Sporichthya brevicatena: one gene and its partner. The protein of the gene in region 2 interacts with the protein of the main gene of each other region in a pairwise test. Links are inferred from orthologs where the notes say so. Each region holds a gene or a part of one and is shown on either strand. Other genes may lie near its edges.

Region 1 (7,351 bases), on a different replicon or contig from region 2:
CGCCTCGGTGAGCAGGCCGCCGGCGAACGGTCCGGCCGCCGTCCCGATCACGCCGGCGGCGGTCCAGCGGGCGAGGCCGCGGCGTTCGTCGAGCGCGGCGACCAGCAGTTCCAGGCAGCCCACCAGCGCGAACGCGCCGCCGAGGGCCTGGATCGAACGCGCGGCGATGAGGACCTCCATCGTCGACGCGAGCGCGCAGGCGGCGGAGGCGAGGGCGAAGACGGCGATCCCGATCGCCGCCAGCGGTGTGGGGTTGCGGTGGCTGAGGACCCACGCGGCCGGGACGGCGGCGATCGCGAGCACGAGGTTGTAGGCGATCAGCACCCACGCGACCTCGGAGACCGTGCCGTCGAGCTCCCGCAGGATCTCCGGCAGCGCGAGCGTGACGATCGCCGAGTCGGCGAGAACCGTCCCGACCGTGAACGCCAGCAGCGGGACGACGGCGCGCCGGGCCAGGGTCGGCATCGCGGGCTACTGCGGGGTGACGAAGCCGGGTCGGACGTTGCGGTCGGGCGCGAAGTCGTCCTCGTCGACGTAGGACAGGATGACCGCGCCCATCACGCACAGCGCGATCCCGGCGACCGCCATGGCGACGTCGCGCGGGAGGCGGCGACGGGCCGGGTCGCCGGAGGCCGCCGCGTCACCGCCGGCCGAGAGCGTGACCTCGCCGGCGAGGGCGGGGGTGCCGTCCGCGGTCTGCGTGAGGTCGCCGGCGGCGAGCAGGTCTGACCCCTCGGTGAGGACGAACTCGAAGACGTCGATCTTCGGAGCGGCCTCCCCGGCGGCGCTCCCGGCCAGCTTGGGGCTCTCGTCGAACCACGGGTGCGACGCGGCGCGGGTCTCCCGGAACGAGGGGGCGATCTGCTCCAGCGCCGGGCACTCGGGGCCGATCAGGACGCGGTTGCCGGCGGCGTCCTGCAGGGCGAAGGGGGCGGGGGCGTAGCGGTCCACGGTCGCGCGGCGGCCGTTGACGGACACCGTCTGCGTCGCGAGGAACCAGACGCACTCCGACTCCGACAACGGCGCGCGGTAGGGCCCGTCGGGGCCGGCGGCGACGGTCCCGCGGACGACGACCCGCGGCGCCCCGTACTTCGACTTCGCCGACCGGGCGGCCCGCTCGGGGAGCTTGGCGATCTCCTCGACCCCACGGCCGGGGAGCAGTTTGAGGGTCAGCGCCGACCCCATGGCGCCCAGCAGGCCGATGATCGCCAGGAAGGACCCGGTGAGCACGGAGAGCAGGCCGATCAGGGTGCGCATCCGGCCACGGTAGTGAGGTGGCGAGATGGTCCGATCGACCGACCCTGACGGTGAGGAAAAGGTGCCGTCCGATATGCCCGGCCCGGGCGGGCTGCTGGCGTATCGTCCCGACTTGGGTGTTCGACGCGCGGTATCCGCACCGTCACCGTCCGCCGATTTTGCCGAGCAGGTGTTCACGAACGGCGCACAGGGGCAACCGGGACCGGCGCACGATGCGTCTGACCCCGCATTCGGGTCGTGACAGACCGCCGCACCACCGCCAGGAGTGAGACACAGATGACGACGCTGCGAATCCGAGGCCGGATCGCGACCGCCGCGCTCGCGCTCTGCGCTGCCGGCACCGCGTTCGGTGGACTCGTGGCCGGTCTCGGTGTCCCGGCCGCCGCGACCGACGTCGCGGCTCCGGCGCCGTCGGAGAAGCAGGAGATCGGCGTGGGCGTCTCGCGCCTGCCCTCGTTCCTGAAGACCTCGCAGCTCCCGCAGGGCAGCCGGTACGGCAAGTGGAAGGCCAGCGGCGTCTACACGGGCACGCCCCGCAACCCGAAGTTCTGCCTCGGGCACGACGTCCTGCCGGCCGCCGAGACGCGTTACCGCACCTACCGCGGGAAGAAGAACGTCGCGGCCGAGGAGTTCGTGACGATCGCCGACAACGAGGCCGCCGCCGCGGCGCTGGTCTCGAAGCTCCGGACCCAGATCCAGGGCTGCTACTCCGAGTGGCTCGACGCCGACATCCCGCAGTACCGCGAGGGCAAGCGCAGCGCCTCCTGGAAGCGGTACAACACCTACGCGGTCGAGGACGGGATGACCGTCATCGGCGTCTTCACCGTCCCGCCGAAGGGCTTCGTGAAGACCACCCACCTCTACGCGGTCGGCCGCGACGGCGCGATGGTCGTCGTGCTCCACCTCGGCGTCCCCGGGGGCAAGGCGAAGGCCCCGGCCGCAAAGTTCACGACCGCCGGCGCCACGGCGCTCCGCCAGGCGCTCTGACCCGGCGGCTCACTGACCCACCTCGCAGCACCGGCGCCCGTGCACCCGGCGCGCCGCCCCGGAACCCCCGGTGGAGATGTCATCTCCATCGGGGGTTTCGACTGTCCGGAATAGAGCGGCCTCGGCTCAAGTTTTCTGCGGTACAGACAGTGAACCTCCGCCGGGACATCGGCGGTCGCAGAGGAGTGAGTTCGATGAGTTACCTGGTTGCTTCCCGTCGCCGCGATCCGCTCGCGGAGTGGTTCTCCCCGTTCCGCACCGTCTTCCCGGCCGTCCCGCCGGCCCGCGCGAACGCGGCGTGGTCGCCGTCCGCCGAGGTCGTGCGCGAGGGCGACGACGCGCTGGTCCGCGTGGAGGTCCCGGGTGTGACGCCCGAGGACATCACGGTCGAGGTGGCCGACGGCCGCCTGGTGGTCTCCGGGGAACGGCGGGACGAGCGCGCCGAGGAGCAGGACGGCCGCACCGTCCGCGAGATCCGCTACGGCACCTTCCGCCGGAGCTTCGCGCTCCCGGCCCGCATCGGGCAGGACGCGATCAGCGCGTCCTACGACGCGGGCGTTCTGACCGTGAAGGTCGCCGGGGTCTACGCCGGCTCCGAACCGGTCCGGATCCCGGTCTCGGGCACGGCCCCGGCCGCCGTCGAGGCCTGACCCTCCGTTGCGTCCGACGCGGTGGTCGCTGCTGCGGCCACCTCGTCGGACGCGCGCGTGTGTGGCCTCGGTTACCTGCGCGGCTGCGGGGTCGGGGCACCAAGGGACGTCTGAAACGATGCCGGGGTGAGTGCCCCGAAGGAGTACCCCGCCGCTGCGCCCGCGTCCGCCGCGCTGTTCGAGCGCGCCCGCGCGGTGATTCCGGGCGGCGTGAACTCGCCGGTGCGCGCGTTCGGCGCGGTCGGCGGGACGCCCCGGTTCATGGCCGCGGGCCGCGGGCCGTACCTGGTCGACGCGGACGGTCGGGACTACGTCGACCTGATCTGCTCCTGGGGCCCGCTGATCCTGGGTCACGCGCACCCCGACGTCCTCGCCGCGGTTCAGGCCGCGGCCACGACGGGCACCTCGTTCGGTGCGCCCACCGAGGGTGAGGTGCTGCTCGCGGAGGAGATCGTCGCGCGGGTGGCGCCGGTCGAGCAGGTCCGGCTCGTGTCCTCCGGCACCGAGGCGACGATGTCGGCGGTCCGCCTCGCGCGCGGGTTCACCGGCCGCCCGAAGGTCATCAAGTTCGCCGGCTGCTACCACGGTCACGTCGACGCGCTGCTCGCCGCGGCCGGCTCCGGCCTCGCGACGTTCGCGCTGCCCGACACCCCCGGAGTGACGGGGGCTCAGACCGGCGACACGATCGTGCTGCCCTACAACGACCTCGACGAGGTCGCCGGTGCGTTCGCCGCGAACGAGGGTCAGATCGCCGCCGTCATCACCGAGGCCGCGCCGGGGAACATGGGCGTCGTCCCGCCCGTACCGGGCTTCACCGCCGGCCTCAAGCGGCTGTGCCAGGCGCACGGCGCACTGCTGATCTCCGACGAGGTCATGACCGGCTTCCGCGCCGGGCCCGCCGGCTGGTGGGGCCTCGAGGGCGTGGACGCCGACCTGTTCACCTTCGGCAAGGTCATGGGCGGCGGCTTCCCCGCCGCGGCGTTCGGTGGTCGCGCCGACGTCATGGGCCACCTCGCGCCGGCCGGGCCGGTCTACCAGGCCGGGACACTGTCGGGGAATCCCGTCGCCGTCGCCGCCGGGCTCGCGACGCTGCGTGGCTGCACCCCCGAGGTCTACGAGCACCTGACCAAGGCCGGGGAGGCCGTCGCGTCCGCGGCGTCCGACGCCCTGTCCGCGGCGGGTGTCCCGCACCGCGTGCAGTTCGCCGGGACGATGTTCTCGGTCTTCTTCATCGACGCACCGGTGCGCAACTACGACGACGCCCGCGCGCAGAACGTCCCGGCGTTCAACGCGTTCTTCCACGCGATGCTCGACCGCGGCGTGTACCTGCCGCCGTCGGCGTTCGAGGCGTGGTTCCTGTCCGCGGCCCACGACGACGAGGCCGTCAACCGCATCCTCGACGCGCTGCCGCACGCCGCGCGGGCCGCCGCGGAGGTCGCACCGGCATGAGCACGCACACGATCGTCCACCTCGTCCGCCACGGGGAGGTCCACAACCCCGAGGGCGTCCTCTACGGGCGGCTGCCGGACTTCCACCTCTCCGAGCTCGGCCGCAAGATGGCCGAGCGGGTCGCGGAATCCTTTGCCGGCAAGGACATTGCGGCGGTCGTGAGCTCGCCGCTCGAGCGCGCGCAGGAGACGGCCGCACCGGTCGCCGCGGCGTTCGACCTGCCGATCCACATCGACGAGCGGCTGATCGAGACCGCGAACTACTTCGAGGGCAAGACCTTCGGCGTGGGTGACGGCTCGCTGCGTCGTCCGACGCACTGGCCGAAGCTGTGGAACCCGTTCCGGCCGTCGTGGGGTGAGCCCTACGTGAAGGTCGCGCAGCGGATGCTCGACGCCGCCGCGGCCGCGCGGGACCTCGCGCCCGGCCACGAGATCGTCTGCGTCAGCCACCAGCTGCCGATCTGGATCGCGCGCCAGCGCATCGAGGGCAACCGCCTCTGGCACGACCCGCGCAAGCGGCAGTGCGGGCTCGCGAGCGTGACGTCGATCCGCTACGAGGGCGAGAAGATCCGCGGGCTCTCCTACTCCGAGCCGGCGGCCGACCTCGTGCCGATCAAGCCGGGCAAGGGTTTCAGCGCAGGCGCGTGATGCGTACTGCCGAGGTCTGGCTCGCAGCGTCCGGTGACTCGTTCTCGGGAACGGTCACCGACGGGTCGCTGCTGCTCGCGATCCCGGTCGCGCTCCTCGCCGGCCTGGTCGCGTTCGCCTCGCCGTGCGTCCTGCCGCTGGTCCCGGGCTACCTCGCCTACGTCACCGGCCTGACCGGCACCGACCTCGCCGAGGCCAAGCGCGGCCGGGTCCTGCTCGGCACGACGCTGTTCGTCCTCGGCTTCACCGCGGTGTTCGTCTCCTTCGGCGCGCTGTTCGGCTACTTCGGCGCGGAGCTGGTGGAGCACGAGTCGACGATCAACCGCGTCCTCGGCGTGCTGACGATCCTGCTCGGACTCGGCTTCCTCGGCTTCCTGCCGTTCCTGCAGCGCGAGTACCGCCTGCTGCGCCACGCGCCGTCGGCCGGACTGCTGGCCGCGCCGATGCTCGGCGTGCTGTTCGGCATCGGCTGGGCCCCGTGCATCGGCCCGACGCTCGGTGCGGTGCAGGCGCTCGCGTTCTCCTCGGCCAGCGAGGAGCGCGGGGCGCTGCTCACGTTCGTCTACTGCCTCGGTCTGGGGCTGCCGTTCATCGGGATCGCGCTCGGTCTGCGCCGGTTGCTCGGCACCGTCGAGTGGGTGAAGGCGCATCACCTGCTGGTCACGCGGATCGGCGGGGCGATGCTCTGCCTGCTCGGCGTCCTGCTCGTCACCGGCGCGTGGACGGAGATGTCGATCCAGATGCGGATCTGGACGTCGAACTTCGAGACGGCGATCTGAGCCGATGACCGTCACCGACTCCGACGTCGACGCCGCGCCGGTTCCGCCGCCCCTGGGCCCGATCGGGATGGCCCGCTGGGCGTGGCGGCAGCTGACGAGCATGCGCACCGCGCTGCTGCTGCTGTTCCTGCTCGCCGTGGCGGCGATCCCGGGTTCGCTGGTCCCGCAGAAGGGCGTCGACCCGGTCGCGGTCGCGGACTTCCGCAACCGGCACCCCGAACTGTCGAAGTGGTACGACAAGCTCTCGCTGTTCGAGGTGTTCTCCTCGCCGTGGTTCTCCGCGGTCTACATCCTGCTGATGATCTCGCTCATCGGCTGCCTGGTGCCGCGGTCGAAGGTCTACCTCAAGGCCGTGCGCGCACGTCCGCCGGCGACGCCGCGCAACCTGAACCGGCTGCCCGAGCACGCCGAGATCGTCGTCGACGACGAGCCCGACGTCGCCCTGGAGAAGGCCACCGCCGCCCTGCGCCGCGGTCGGTTCCGCGTCCAGGCCTACGAGAACTCGGTCTCCGCCGAACGCGGCTACCTGCGCGACACCGGCAACCTCGTCTTCCACCTCTCCCTGGTCGTGGTGCTGGTCGGGATCGCCGTCGGGCATCTGTACGGCATGCGCGGCAGCGCGCTGGTCGTCGAGGGTGAGGGTTTCGCGAACACCGTCACGCAGTACGACAACCTGCGCACCGGCGGGCGGTTCGACGTCGACGACCTGCCGCCGTTCGCGATCACGCTCGAGGACTTCAGCGCCCGCTACGAGGAGACCGGCAGTCAGCGCGGCGCGGCCCGCGAGTTCGAGGCGCGCGTCAGCATCCGCGACGAGCCGGGTGCCGCCCCGCGGGCGGAGAGCATTCGCGTCAACCACCCGCTCAAGCTCGGCGGATCGAAGGTCTTCCTCGGCCCGCACGGGTACGCGCCGGTCGTCACCGTGCGGGACGGCCAGGGCGACCTCGTCTTCTCCGGCGCTGTCCCGTTCCTGCCCGTCGACCCCGTCGGGCTGTCCTCGCGCGGGGTCGTGAAGGTCCCCGACGCGGCGCCGACCCAGCTCGGCTTCCAGGGCTTCTTCCTCCCGACGGCCGCGTTCGACCTCGACCTCGGGCCGTTCTCCACGTTCCCCGCGCCGCGGTTGCCGCGGCTGGTGCTCAACGTCTGGTCCGGCGACCTCGGCCTCGACGACGGCGTCCCGCAGTCGGTCTACCGCCTCGACACGACCGACATGGAGCAGGTGCGGACGAACTCCCGCGAGGACGCGCCGCCGTTCACCCAGTCGCTCGCCGTCGGGGACACGATGAAGGTCCCCGGCGGGCTGGGGAGCATCACGTTCGAGGGCTACCGCGAGTGGGTCGTGCTGCAGATCGCCGAGGACCCGGGCCGCGCGCCGGCGCTCGCCGGCGGCGCGCTCGCCCTCGCCGGGCTGCTGGCCTCGCTGTTCGTTCGCCCACGTCGGGTCTGGGTGCGTGCGAGGCGCGACGAGGCAGGACGTACCGTGGTCGAGGTAGCCGCGCTGGCCCGCTCCGAGGGGCCGGACCTGGCCGCCGACGTCGAACGGGTCCGCGCCGCGCTGGCCGCGGACTCCACCGGCAGTGCC
Region 2 (7,349 bases):
GTTACCCTTGGCGAAGGCGTCGATCTCCTTGGTGTAGTCCGACCAGTACTCACCGATGATGCCGCGCTGCTTCTTGAGCAGGTCGACGGCGGCGGTGAACTGCTTGTCGTCGAGCTCGTAGACGTTGGTGATGCCGAGGTCGGGCTGCGTCGCCTTCAGGTACAGCGCGGCGTCCGCGATGTAGATCGGGCTGTCGTAGGCCGTGATCTTGCCCTTGTACGGCGAGCTGGTGTCCCAGACGACGCTCCAGCTGTCGGGCGCCGGCTTCACCTTCTCGGTGTTGAACATGAGCAGGTTCGCACCGCGGCCGTGCGGGATGCCGTAGTTGACGCCGTCGACGGTGTTGTGCGGCTTGTTCTTGAGGCCGTCGAAGATGTCCTTGTAGTTCGGGATCAGGTCGGTGTTGACCGGGGCGACGTCGCCGGCCCCGATCAGGCGCAGCGAGGCGTCGCCGGAGGCGGAGACACCGTCGTACTTGCCGCTCTTCATCAGCGTGACCATCTCGTCGGACGTGTTGCCCAACGTCACGTTGACCTTGCACCCGGTCTTCTTCTCGAAGTCGGACACCCAGTCGACCTTGGGGTCGGTGGAGCCGTCCTCGACGTAGCCGGCCCAGGCGACCAGGTTCAGCTGGCCCTCGCCCGCCCCGAGCGACGTGGCCATGCCTTCCGTGCCGCTGCCCGTGGTGGCGCCGGCGCCCGGCGTCGCCTGCGCGACGTCGTCGTCGTCATCTCCACCGCAGCCGGCGAGTACCAGGGCCAGGGTCGCGACCCCCGCCAACGCCGTTCGGCGATAACGCATCCGCATTGTGTGTCCTTCCAAGGGGTGGGGGTGTCAGCCGGGAAGCAGCCGGTTGTGCTGCTCCCCCCAGATGAGGCGCACCGGCCGGTCCCGGGCGGCCAGCGCGTCGGTGGACTTCGTTGCGAGGTTCTGCTCGGTGACCACCAGCTCGTCGCCGGCGTCGAGGGTCACGGTGTAACGGGTCTCCGCCCCCAGGTACGACACGTCGGTGACGACCCCGGTGGCGCTGCATTCCCCGTCACCGGCGCTCGGACCGTCGATGTCGACGAGGCGGATCTTCTCCGGGCGCACGGTGAAGGTGCCTTCGCGCCCGATGATCTTGCGGGCCGACTCCGGCCCGAGGAGGTTCGACGTGCCGACGAACCCGGCGACGAAGGCGTCCGCCGGGTTCTCGTAGAGCTCGGCCGGCGGCGCCACCTGGACGATCCGGCCCTCGTTGAACACCGCGATCCGGTCACTCATCGACAGGGCCTCGGCCTGGTCGTGGGTGACGAAGATGAACGTGATGCCCACCTCGGCCTGAATGGCCTTCAGTTCCTTCTGCATCTGCTCGCGGAGCTTGAGGTCCAGCGCACCGAGCGGCTCGTCCAGGAGCAGCACCCGGGGGCGTTTCACCAGCGCGCGGGCGAGGGCCACGCGCTGGCGCTGACCGCCCGACAACTGCGTCGGCCGGCGCTTCTCGTAGCCGTCCAGGCGCACCATCGCGAGGGCCTCGGACGCGCGCCGGCGGCGCTCCGCCTTCGGCACCTTCTCGACCATGAGGCCGTAGGCGACGTTGTCCCCGACCGACATGTGCGGGAACAGCGCGTAGTCCTGGAAGACGGTGTTGACGTCCCGCTGGTAGGGCGGCCGGCCGGTGACGTCCTCGCCGTGCAGGAGCACCCGGCCCCGGGTCGGTTCGACCAGGCCGGCGACGATCCGCAGGCAGGTCGTCTTGCCGGACCCCGACGGGCCCAGCATCGAGAAGAACTCACCCTCCTCGACCTCGAGGTCCACGCCGGTGAGCACCTCGACGTCGCCGTAGCGCTTGCCGAGTCCTTCGAGCCGGACCGCCACTCCCATCAGCCGCGTGTCTTTCGCAGGGCGGTGGCGAAGGCGTCGACCGCGCGGTCCACCTCGGCCTCGGAGACGATCAACGGTGGCATGAAGCGGACGATGTTCCCGTAACTGCCGGCCCCCATGAGGATCAGTCCGCCCTCCTCCAGACAGGAGCGCAGGACCGCGCTCACCCGCGTTGCGTCGGGCCGGCCGGTCGCCGGGTCGACGACTTCGACCGCCACCATCAGCCCGAGGCCACGGACCTCGGCGACCCCGGGGTCGTCGGCCGCGGCCTTCTCCAGTCCGGCGCGCAGCTGCTGTCCCCGCGCCTCCACGTGGCCGAGGAAGCCGGGCTCGGTGAGGACGTCGATCGTGGCGAGCGCCGCCGCACACCCGACGGGGTTGCCGCCGTAGGTCCCCCCGTGGGACCCACGCGGCCAGCGGCTCATGACCTCGGCCGAGGCGCCGATCGCCGAGATCGGGAAGCCGGAAGCGATGCCTTTGGCCATCAGCAGGATGTCGGGGCGGACCCCGGAGTGCTCGACGGCGAACATGCGGCCGGTGCGGGCGAAGCCGGTCTGGATCTCGTCGGCGACGAAGAGGATGCCGTGCTCCCGGCAGATCTCCTCGATCCCCCGGAGGAAGCGCGGCGGGGCCGCGTAGTAGCCGCCCTCGCCGAGGACGGGCTCGATCACGATCGCGGCGGTCTCCGCCGGCGCGGTCTGACTGACCAGCAGATGCCGCAGCGCGGCCAGGCAGTGGTCGGTGGCCGCCTCGATGTCGCCGCCGAACTTGAGGGCCGTCGGGAACGGCGCGACGAAGATGCCGGCGGGCAGCGGCTGGTAGCCCGCCCGGTAGCCGGCCTTGGAGGTGGTCATCGCCATCGCCAGCATCGAGCGGCCGTGGAAGCTGCCCTCGAAGACGATGACGTTCTGGCGCCCGGTCGCCTGCCGGGCCAGCTTCACCCCGCCCTCGGTCGCCTCGGCGCCGGAGTTGGCGAGGAAGAAGACCTCGATCGGGTCCGGGGTGATCTCGGCCAGCCGGTCCGCCAAGGGATTCAACAGGTTGTGGCGGTAGACGTTCGCCTGGGCGTGGAGAAACCGCCCCGCCTGCTCGGCGATGGCCGCGACCACCTTCGGGTGGCAGTGGCCGGTGCTGGTGACGGCGATGCCGCTGGAGAAGTCGAGGTACTGCGTGCCGTCCCGGGTGGTCACCACAGCGCCGGAGCCGGAGACCACCTCGAGGTCCGTCACGGAGAACCACACGTCCGACAGGTGCGAGGTCAGACCCGAGGTCATAGGCGCTCCCTGGTGGTCGAGACTCTTGTGCGGACCGGCCGGAATGAGAGATAACCTATGAGTTCAGATGTTTAAGGTCAACGATTGATGGACCTTTCTCCCGATGGGGCGGACGCGATGCATCGGTGGGCACCGGACGCCCGGGCCGCTGTGTTCGCGCCGCTGGACACCCTCAGCCGGACCGAGCTCGTCGCCGGCCGCCTGGCCGACGCCATCGTGCTCGGCCTGCTCGCCGACGAGGAGCAGCTGCCGAGCGAGGCCGACCTCGCGGCCCAGCTCGCGGTCTCCACCGTCACCGTGCGCGAGGCCCTCACCGTGCTGCGCGAGCGCGGCCTGGTCGAGACGCGTCGGGGACGGGGCGGCGGCAGTTTCGTCAAGGCACCGGCCGACCCGACCGCGGCCGAACTGCGCGAACGGCTTGCGCGGATCTCGTTGATCGAGCTGCGCGACCTGTTCGACCACTACGCGGCCGTCGGCGGCACCGCGGGCCGGCTCGCAGCTGAGCGTGCCTCAGCTGAGGACATCGAGCGGTTGGAACGCGCGGCCGACCAGCTGGCGGCCGCGACCGACCCCGGCGCGCGCCGGCGCGCGGAGGGCTACTTCCACCTCGAGATCGCGGCGGCGGCTCAGTCCGCCCGCCTGGCGCGCGAGGAGCTCGCGCTGCAGAGCGAGCTCGGGGCCCTGCTCTGGGCGCCCTTCGAGGGCGAGGCCGTGCAACGGCGCGCGGCCGCCCAGCACCGCGAGATTCTCGCCGCCATCGCCGACGGCGACGGGGCGTCAGCTCGCGACCTGGTCGAGGCGCACGTGCGCGCGGCGGCGGAAAGAGTGACCGAACTGCGACTGAATTTGCTGACCTGATCGAAATAGGGGCGTAGTACGTTGGGCGCCCCAACCGGGCAATCACGGGGGCTGCCGTGGCGCTGCACCAGATGATCGAGAGCTCCGAGTCGGTGGGCCAGCACGTCGCGACGGCCGCCGAAGCTGTGTTCGACCTGGTCTCGAATCTGCGCCGCACCACCGAGAGCCTCTTCGCCGAGGCGCACCACGAGGGTCGTCGGGTCGGGGTCGCGGACCTGGCCGCCATCGACGCCATCGCGATCGGCATGCTCGGCGAGGTCGACGGCATCATTCCCGGCGCGGGTTTCATCTCCGCCCCGAACACCCTGAGCGACGCCCCGCGCTGGCTGCAGTGGTGGCAGCAGGGCCGGAACGGCAGCGCGTCGCGCCTGGTCGTCGAGCTCGACCCGAGCCGGGACCGCTTCTACGACTACGTGCCCCTCCCCTGGTTCGCGGTACCCGCCGCGACCGGCCGCCGCCACGTCACCGGCCCCTACGTCGACTACGTGTGCAGCGACGAGTACGCGCTCACCTTCACCGAACCGATCTTCGTCAATGGCACGTTCGTCGGCGTCGCCGGCGCGGACGTCTTCGTCAACCGCTACGAGTCGCTGGTGCTCCCCCCGCTGCGGTCGCTCCCGAGCGCCGCCGCGCTGGTCAACACCCAGGGCCGGGTGATCGTGTCCAACACCGCGCGGCTCGTCACCGGCTCGCTGGTCCGCCGGCTCGACCTCGCCGGGTTCGTCGCCGGCGGCGAGGCGACCAGCCGCCAGCAGGGCCTGACCCTGCAGCGCTGCGGCGACGTCCCGATCGTCCTGCTCGTCGGGGACCGCCTCGTCGCCTGACTGGCGCTCAGGGCTGTCCGGTCACGACTCCTTGGTCAGGATCGGACGGAGCTTGTCGAGCACGCTCGCGTCCTCGATCGTCGAGGGCACCGGCTCGTCACGGCCGTCGGCGATCCCGCGCATGGTGCGGCGCAGGATCTTCCCGGACCGGGTCTTCGGCAGCGCCGGGACGATGTCGGCGCGCTTGAACGCCGCGACCGCGCCGATCTCGTTGCGCACCGCGGCGACCAGTTCGGCGGAGAGCGCCTCGGGGTCGACGTCCACGCCGGCCTTGAGCACGACGAACCCGCGCGGGACCTGGCCCTTGAGCGAGTCGTGGACGCCGATCACCGCACACTCGGCCACGGCCGGGTGGGCGGCGAGCACGGCCTCCATCGAGCCGGTCGAGAGCCGGTGCCCGGCGACGTTGATGACGTCGTCCGTCCGCCCGAGCACGTAGAGGTAGCCGTCCTCGTCGACGTACCCGCCGTCGCCGGAGAGGTAGTAGCCGTCGTAGGCCGACAGGTAGCTCGCGACGAAGCGGTCGTCGTCGTTCCACAGCGTCGGCAGCGCACCCGGCGGCAGCGGGAGCTTGATGCAGATGGCGCCCTCGGTGTTCGGGCCGACCCGGTTGCCCTCGGGATCGAGGACCTGGACGTCCCAGCCGGGCACCGGCACCGACGGCGATCCCGCCTTGATCGGCATCGGCTCCAGGCCGCGGAGGTTGGCGCAGATCGGCCAGCCGGTCTCGGTCTGCCACCAGTGGTCGATCACCGGGACGCCGGACTTCTCCGTCGCCCAGTGGTAGGTGTCGGGGTCGAGCCGCTCCCCCGCGAGGAACAGCGCACGCAGCTTGGAGATGTCGTACTGCTCCAGCAGCTTCGCGTCCGGGTCCTCCTTCTTGATCGCGCGGAAGACCGTCGGCGCGGTGAACAGCGTGACCGCGCCGTGCTCGGCGATGACCCGCCAGAACGCGCCCGCGTCCGGGGTGCCCACCGGCTTGCCCTCGTAGAGGATCGTCGTCGCGCCGAGCAGCAGCGGGGCGTAGACGATGTAGGAGTGGCCGACGACCCAGCCGACGTCGGACGCGGTCCACCACACCTCGCCCGGCTCGAGGCCGAAGACGTTGCGGATCGACCACAGCAGCGCGACGGCGTGACCGCCGTTGTCGCGGACGATGCCCTTCGGCTTCCCGGTCGTCCCGGACGTGTAGAGGATGTAGAGCGGGTCGTTCGCACCGACCGGGACGCACTCGACCGGCTCGGCGGAGGCCATCGCCTCGGTCCAGTCGACGTCGTCCGGGCCCATCTCGGCCCGCGCCTGCTCCCGCTGGAGGACGACGCACCTGTCCGGCTTGTGGTCGGCGATCTCGATCGCCGCGGCGATCATGGGCTTGTACTCGACGACACGCGTCGGCTCCAGCCCGCAGGAGGCGGCGACGACGACCTTGGGCTGGGCGTCGTCGATCCGGGCCGCGAGCTCACGCGGGGCGAAGCCGCCGAACACCACCGAGTGGACCGCCCCGATCCGCGCGCAGGCGAGCATCGCGACCACGGCCTCGGGGACCATCGGCATGTAGATGACGACCCGGTCGCCCTTCTCCACGCCGAGGCTGCGAAGCACCCCGCCGAAGCGGGCGACCTGGTCACGCAACTCGGCGTAGGTGAAGCGCGCCTGACGGCCGGTCATCGGGCTGTCGTAGATCAGCGCGGTCTGATCGCCCCGACCGCCGTCCACGTGCCGGTCCAACGCGTTGTGACAGGTGTTCAGCTCTCCGTCAGGGAACCAGCGCACGAACGGGGCCCGACTGTCGTCGAGCACCGTCGTCGGCGCCCGGGTCCAGTCCACGGCCTGTGCGGCCTCGGCCCAGAAGCCGGTCGGGTCTTCGATACTGCGGCGGAACGCGTCGGCGTAGGCACCCATGGGCTCATCCTGTCTTCCACTCGCGGGAACGGCCAGCCCCGCCCCAACCGTTGGAGGGCCTGACAAACCCGGTGCGACCTGGTTGGCTGCCCCGAAGTCCCGGCATGACGACCCTGACGATGGAGAACGGCATGGTTCAGCTCATCCCCAGCAGCGACCGTCCCATTCAGGAGGGCGTGCCCGCGTTGCACGCCGCGACGATCTGCGAGGCGTTTCAGCTGACCGCGGCCGAGCAGGCCGACCGCGTCGCCCTCCGTACCCCCGACGACTCGATCAGCCTGACCTTCGCCGAGTACGCCGACCGGGTGCGCCGGATCGCCGCCGGCCTCGCCGCCCTCGGGGTCGGGCACGGGGACACCGTCGCGCTGATGATGCGCAACCGGCCCGAGATGAATCTCGTCGACATGGCCGCGCTGCACCTGGGCGCGGTGCCGTTCTCGATCTACAACACCTCGTCGCCGGAACAGGTCGAGTACCTGTTCTCCAACGCCGGCAACCGCGTCGTGGTGTGCGAGCAGGCCTTCCTGGAGACCGTCCGCAAGGCGGGGACCGCGGTCGCGCACGTCGTCTGCATCGACGGCGGGGACGCGAGCACCTCCACCCTCGACGAGCTGATCGCCGGCGGTTC

Evidence for each region. Proteins that work in one complex are often made in the same cells at the same time.
Region 1: the proteins of ABD401_RS20060 (region 2) and hemL interact in binary tests that used the Escherichia coli proteins (3 or more experiments, as listed by UniProt). The link is inferred for Sporichthya brevicatena from one-to-one orthologs.

What each region holds. Positions count from the first base shown.
Region 1 is NZ_BAAAHE010000020.1:130,128-137,478, forward strand. Bases 2,303-5,181 are described here. They hold hemL (glutamate-1-semialdehyde 2,1-aminomutase), read left to right. Parts: upstream 2,303-3,020; coding sequence 3,021-4,343; downstream 4,344-5,181. Other genes in these bases: ABD401_RS13340 (Hsp20/alpha crystallin family protein), read left to right, coding at 2,439-2,894; ABD401_RS13350 (histidine phosphatase family protein), read left to right, coding at 4,340-4,990; ABD401_RS13355 (cytochrome c biogenesis CcdA family protein), read left to right, coding at 4,990-5,181. In the rest of the region: ABD401_RS13325 (MFS transporter), read right to left, coding at 1-465; ABD401_RS13330 (hypothetical protein), read right to left, coding at 472-1,257; ABD401_RS13335 (hypothetical protein), read left to right, coding at 1,534-2,244; more of ABD401_RS13355, read left to right, coding at 5,182-5,769; cytochrome c biogenesis protein ResB, read left to right, coding at 5,774-7,351. UniProt on the Escherichia coli protein: Aminomutase that catalyzes the transfer of the amine group on carbon 2 of glutamate 1-semialdehyde to the adjacent carbon 1 to form 5-aminolevulinate.
Region 2 is NZ_BAAAHE010000044.1:19,880-27,228, forward strand. What follows is about bases 2,248-5,124. They hold ABD401_RS20060 (FadR/GntR family transcriptional regulator), read left to right. Parts: upstream 2,248-3,254; coding sequence 3,255-3,995; downstream 3,996-5,124. Other genes in these bases: ABD401_RS20055 (aspartate aminotransferase family protein), read right to left, coding at 2,248-3,137; ABD401_RS20065 (cache domain-containing protein), read left to right, coding at 4,052-4,819; ABD401_RS20070 (propionyl-CoA synthetase), read right to left, coding at 4,841-5,124. Also shown: ABD401_RS20045 (ABC transporter substrate-binding protein), read right to left, coding at 1-801; ABD401_RS20050 (ABC transporter ATP-binding protein), read right to left, coding at 835-1,863; more of ABD401_RS20055, read right to left, coding at 1,863-2,247; more of ABD401_RS20070, read right to left, coding at 5,125-6,721; ABD401_RS20075 (AMP-dependent synthetase/ligase), read left to right, coding at 6,853-7,349. UniProt on the Escherichia coli protein: Transcriptional activator of the glcDEFGB operon which is associated with glycolate utilization, and encodes malate synthase G and the genes needed for glycolate oxidase activity. Also negatively regulates the transcription of its own gene.